DNA from 2 places in the Lysinibacillus sp. GJ-1 genome. Region 1 is predicted to be linked to the other one. Evidence: riboswitches for the same ligand, from Rfam matches in the RefSeq annotation. Region 1 holds a riboswitch; the other holds the start of a gene.
The links. Region 1 has a riboswitch for FMN ahead of ribE (riboflavin synthase). Riboswitches for the same ligand answer to the same signal wherever they lie in the genome.
Positions count from the first base shown of each region.

Region 2: linked by a shared signal. The riboswitch ahead of LO754_RS06025 (ECF transporter S component) and the one ahead of ribE (riboflavin synthase) in region 1 are both predicted to bind FMN.

Region 1 covers NZ_CP088912.1:1,673,131-1,676,325, reverse strand. The annotation lists gene ribH (6,7-dimethyl-8-ribityllumazine synthase) at 1-257, opposite strand, end outside; gene ribB (3,4-dihydroxy-2-butanone-4-phosphate synthase) at 275-907, opposite strand; gene ribE (riboflavin synthase) at 963-1,601, opposite strand; FMN riboswitch at 1,792-1,917, opposite strand; FMN riboswitch at 2,038-2,163, opposite strand; gene LO754_RS07835 (ABC-2 transporter permease) at 2,269-3,057, opposite strand; gene LO754_RS07830 (ABC transporter ATP-binding protein) at 3,054-3,195, opposite strand, start outside.
Region 2 covers NZ_CP088912.1:1,305,860-1,309,054, forward strand. The annotation lists gene LO754_RS06020 (RNA polymerase subunit sigma) at 1-634, shown strand, start outside; FMN riboswitch at 885-1,081, shown strand; partial or broken gene LO754_RS06025 (ECF transporter S component) at 1,306-1,886, shown strand; gene LO754_RS06030 (hypothetical protein) at 1,963-2,124, shown strand; gene LO754_RS06035 (C39 family peptidase) at 2,465-3,052, opposite strand.

The DNA of each region.
Region 1 (3,195 bases):
GAGCCACGAATAACTGTACCTAGACCTATAATGGCATCATATTTTTTCGTTTCAGCTAGTTGCTTTGCGATAAACGGTACTTCAAATGCACCTGGTACCCACGCAACATCTATTAAATTATCGTCTACACCATGACGCTTTAGCCCATCTAATGCACCACTTAATAATTTACTTGTTATAAATTCATTAAAACGACCAACGACCACCGCTATTCTTAAATCATTGCCAATTAATTGTGCTTCAAATGTTTTGCCCATCATTTCATTCTCCTCTTTTACATAGTAAGTGAATTTTCTATTTGCATATGTTGACGACGGTATGTTGCTAATGCGTCAATCGAAATCATTTTTAATTTATGTTTTTTTGCATACTTCACTAAATCATCAAAGCGTAACATTTCCCCATCATCGCCCATAATTTCACATATCACACCAGCTTCTACACTGTTGCAAAGTTTAGCCAAATCGATAGTAGCTTCCGTATGCCCTCGACGCTCTAATACCCCATTGTCTTTTGCTATTAGCGGAAAAACATGTCCAGGTCTACGGAAATCCGATGCTTGTGCATGTGACGCTAGCATTTTTTGAATCGTCAAAGCACGTTCAAACGCACTAATGCCTGTTGTTGTCTCTTTATAATCAATACTGACAGTAAACGCTGTTTGGTGATTATCAGTGTTATCTATGACCATTGGCTGCAACGCTAATTTTTGTGCAAGCTGCTGTGAAATGGGTGTACAAATAAGCCCCCTACCATATTTCGCCATAAAATTAATCGTTTCTGGTGTCATGAACTCTGCAAGGGCAAGTAAATCTCCTTCATTTTCACGGTCTTCATCATCCACGACAACAATCATATTGCCCTGTTTTAAATCGGCAATCGCTTCTTCAATTGAATGTAGCAACATTGCCACCTCCTAATAGATATCACTTTATTAATTATGTTTTTCTTTCTATAGCAGGTTAAAAACCATGCTTCGCTAAGTAATCTTTTGTAATAGTCGACGATTGCTGACTACCCTTTAGCTGGTGAATAATGTATTTGCCTACTAAATCGGTTTCGATATTGACTAGTGCCCCAACATTTTTAATTCCTAGTACGGTTTCTTTGTATGTGTGTGGAATAAGTGATACTGTGACACTGTTTTTTTCAACATGAAAGAGCGTTAAACTCGTTCCATCAATTGTGATTGACCCTTTAGGAATACAATAGCTCGTTAAGTCTTCTGACAGTTCGATCTCAATATAGACCGCATTTGCCATTGGACGTTTACGTAAAATTTTCCCTACACCATCTACATGCCCTGAAACAAAGTGGCCACCAAATCGTCCATTGGCTGGCATTGCACGCTCTAAATTGACCGCATTTCCAACAGTTAGTTGCTGTAAATTCGTCGCTTTCACTGTTTCAGGCATTACATCCATTGTTAGCTCTTGGTCATTATAATGAGTTACTGTCAAACAAACCCCATTTACGGCTATACTATCCCCAAGCTTCACATCCGCCACTATTTTGGGAGAAATCACCGTTATTTCCATACTTAGCCTATCGCTTTGCAAGGTTTTTACTGTACCAATATCCTCAATAATACCTGTAAACAATTTTCCACCTACTTTCTTAACCCTATGTCGTAAACCTTTTGATAGTGATTATTTTAATTCCCCTTTCAATTTTTATAATCGAAACAAACAAAAAACCCCTTTCATATAAAAGGGGTTTGGGAGTACGTGTACATAAGACGTCACGAAATAAACCTAGTGGATACAAAAATTTTCCACAGGCTGCCATCTCATTGTTCTTCTCCCATCCAGACTATCACTGTCGGTTTTGGATTTGCACCAAATCAGCTTGCGCTCACGGACTTTGAATTGCTTCATCACCGCCGATTGGGAATTTCACCCTACCCCGAAGAACAGATATTTATTCAATTTTTGCCTAAATAAAAAACTTCCCAACAGAAGCGATGGGAAGTAGTATGCTATATAAGCGTAGCCAAATAGACCTTTTAAAGTCATACGAATTTAAAAAGCTTATACTTTCACCCTTCTCCCATCCAGACTGTAACTGTCGGTTTTGGATTTGCACCAAATCAGCTTGCGCTCACGGACTTTGAATTACTTCATCACCGCCGATTGGGAATTTCACCCTACCCTGAAGGATATATTATTTAGTTACTTCATACGATAACATTATTTTAATAGATTATCCACCTAAAATTTTTTCATGCCTGCATGCTGATAACTGATTTTGTCAAAAAATTATACTTTATTAATTTTTATGGTATTTCTTCTCCGAAATCCAATAGTGCGAAATTGTTACAGTTAAAGTAATCCATATGAACGTTATCACCATATTTCCATATAGTTGTGCATCCATTGAACCCGTTATTAATACCATCATTGCTTGTTGACTCATGCCAGCAGGATTCACTAAATCAATTATTGGATGTAAACCACTAATGATTTTCAACAGTAGCAAGCAAACAATACTAATTAAAGCTATAACGCCCTGTCCATTAAAAATAGTACTGACCATCGCAGTAAAAGAAATCATAAAAAGTACCCATACTAAGTATAATCCAAGCGCTAATATCATCGTAAGAAATGGAATATTACTAAACAAGAAATTTACATAAACGTAAGATACAAAATAGCCAAATGTCACACTAAGCGCTACAAATGAGAAATTAGAAAAAAGTTTTCCACCGATATAGGATCCTACCTTTACAGGCCTTGTTAATATAAAATCAAGCATTCCATTCGCTTTATCTGACTGAATAATGCCCATAATGGCAATAGCAATTACCATAATGCCTAACTGATCAAATTGGGAGCCTAGAGTTGCCGCCATTACTTGTGCTCCATCCTGCTGCATCATTGAAGGGTCGATGGTAATACCTTGATTTCCACCAAGCGCTGTTAAAATTGATGGTAAATAGTATGTGACAACTGGTTGTGTTGCGCCTAAAAACATAAAAACAAGAGGTAACCAAAGTATCTTAAACTCACGAAACATTTGTACATATTCTTTTCTCGTTAAAATAAATAAAGATGTCATACACTCACCACCATCTTTAAAAAGATTTCTTCTAATGTCTCACTGCTTCCAACTTCAAATTTAACGATATCCATGTTGTTGTCCATCGCATCACGAATCAACCTATCTTTATTTTGCTGAATATTATCGAGGGTAATC
Region 2 (3,195 bases), 370 kb from region 1:
GGGTTTAACAGACTATCATCCGTACAAAGGTGAGTTAAAAGAAGAAGGTAAAACGCTTGTGCACGTATTACCAGAAGAAAATGATTATGATGTAGCTTCGGCTTCTGTCACGAAATATTTAAACTCGTTAAAAGATACTTTTTCCGAGTCCGAATATAAAGCCATTGCCATTAAACAGGCAGATGGTTCTGATTACGAGTTTTCGCAAGCAGAAGAGCCGAGTGAGCCTATAGCGCTAACAAAAGATAATCATTACAATTATTATTTATATACAGAGGGAAACGGGACTGAATATTTATCGCCTGATTTCCATCAAACGTATCCTACTGTGACAGAGGCTCTACTGGCGATGCGAGACAAAAAGGATGATGTTTATGTGCCAGTTGTTCCGGAAAATGTCACATACACTGTAAAAGAAGAAGATGGGGTTGTGGTCACATTTGACGCACCACTTGATTTAACGACAATGGATGCCGTACGGGCAACACAATTAATCGAGGCGATGATGTTGACTGCGTCAAGCTTTGATAAAAAGATACGTTTAGATAACATTGTCCAGGAAAGTTGGGAAGGCTTTGATTTAACAAAGTTTTTACCCATGCCTGTAGGTGCCAATAAACAAATGATGCCATAATATAGAAAACAGCTATCAGATAGTAGATAGCTGTTTTTTTTAATGGAAATACCGCGGGTAAAGCACCTTGATTCGCGGGTAAATGATAATAAATCGCGGGTAAGTGACTTTGTTCCGCGGATAAGCTACTCCATTATTTCTCACAAAGTGCTTGATTTATTAAACCATACAAATTTAATCGGATTATTTTAAGCAGAAGTATTTACTTTTATGTGATAAAACATTATAGTTAGTTTATAAAATAATATTGATTCATCTTCGGGGCAGGGTGAAAATCCCGACCGGCGGTAATAGAGTTGTAAATCGCTAGTGTAGTAGTAAGCTACAGTAGCTCGCATGATTTACTAGATGGCTCTTCAGCCCGCGACCTGTGCAAAGATTTTTTTGCATGGCTGACTTGGTGTAATTCCAAGGCCGACAGTATAGTCTGGATGGGAGAAGATGGAGGTACGATCGTCATTCGTTGTTACGAATTAAGCTATGTGCGAACGTTTTTTTAGTGTGTCTTTAAATGCACGCTATGCACAAAAAATAGCTAGTAATGGCGTTATTTACTCATGCCTTTTCTCCCTTATGCTGATTTGCATAAGGGTTTTTTCGTGAAAAACAATCGATTACGTCGTAACCTTTCTTCTTGCAAGATTGAATCAGCAAAGAGGAGAGAGTTTTCAATGAAGAAAAATGTCAAACTGCAATCGTTTATTACGATTGGTATGCTGAGTAGTATTTCGTTTTTATTAATGTTATTTAATTTCCCGATTCCACCGTTCCCAGCCTTTTTGGAAGTGGATTTCAGTGATATGCCTGCCTTACTTGCAGCCATCACGATGTAGCAGGTATTTTAGTAGAGCTATTTAAAAATGTTTTAGATTGGATTTTCTCTGGTACGCCAACAGGAGTGCCAGTTGGTCATATTGCAAACTTTGTAACAGGCATATTATTTATTTTGCCAGTATCATTTATTTTTAACCGTTTTAAAACGATTGGAGGTCTTGTTGGAGGATTAGCAACAGGAACGATTGTGATGGCGGTTGGCATGAGCTTGTTAAATATCGCAGTATTTTTACCGATGTACACTTATTTCTTAGGTATGGAGCCAGTCGATGGCGATTCATTATACACAATGATTGTTGCAGGCATTTTACCATTTAATATCGTGAAAGGTGTGTTATTAACGGCGATTATGGCATTGTTATTCACAACGATGCGCAAATGGATCAACCAACAACGCACAATGTATTTATCGAAATAAGCGTAAAAAAGTATGATTTAGGATAGTGTTCAAGTAATGACACCTTTTTAGACTGTTATGTCTAGGAGGTGTTTTTTTGTTGCTTAAATTTGCAATTTCAGATTTACTTTCCAAAAAAGAACTACAAAATTTAAGTAGAAATACATTAAAAGGTTATGCAATATCGACTCACATGGAAGAATATCGAAAGAAAGTACCAGCAAACCATATTGACTTTTTACAGGTGAATTTAGTATGAGGGAAGTAAAAGTTATTATCCGAGGTCATTAGGTTAAAATAACAAAAAAATTATGAGGGGAATGAAAAAATGTATGATATTTACCATTGGTTTAGGTATTGAAGCTGTTATTGGGATAATTGTCAACGCAATAACTTGAAGCGAATTGCTACTTAAATTAGTCAAGTTTAGATAATAAATTTGCTCAATCTCCCGCAAATTTCGACAATACCTTTGATTTTTGTGGGAGATTTCTTTTAAATAAGTATACTACTTTATTCGCATCTCGGAGGTGCCAGGTCAGTTATATGCTTTATTCGATTACAGGCGTACAGTTCTAATGAAAATATCATATCTTCTATTAATCCAAAGAAAAAACAATTGCTCTACCACTAAAACTGCTAAAGAACCTGTCTTCAAATACTATACTATTTGTTTCTCCCCAAAGAGATGGATCTCTAAAACAAATTAGTCTTCCTTTAGAGGTATGAATTCGACTACATACTACTACCAAATGTCCCCCTCTGCTTCCGTTTTTAGGGAACTTTGGAGCTATAGAACATATTACTAGGCCCTTTGTTACAAGCAAGTTTTCAAGTTGTTTACCGCTTTTAACAACTATAGGGTTACCCTTCACCCCATACATTTCTCCTAAATCGGCTAAACCTTGGTGTAACCATCCCTTCGAAATATAATACTTTCTTTTTAAACCTTCTTTAAGTAATTCTAATTGGGTTGGTATAGGTATTTTATAATGAGATATAACCATTCGTAAACACGCCAACCCACAACATCTATCGCTCCAATAGTCATGACTTCTTTCTTCAATAAGTAATCCCTTTGGCCAGTCATTCATACAAAACTTTTGACTATAACGAGGTATATAAAGAGAATAATTCATTAAATTATTTTCACAATCGTTATTATGTGATTGAATGTTTAGTTCCATATTTTATTCACGTCCAATAATTTTCTTGTTATATCTCAAATAAATTAAAAGATATTACTAGCGTTACATTAAATTAACTATACTTTAAAGAAAAAAAATATTCAATCATTTTATTATGTATAAAAAAGGTCCTTTATAATGGA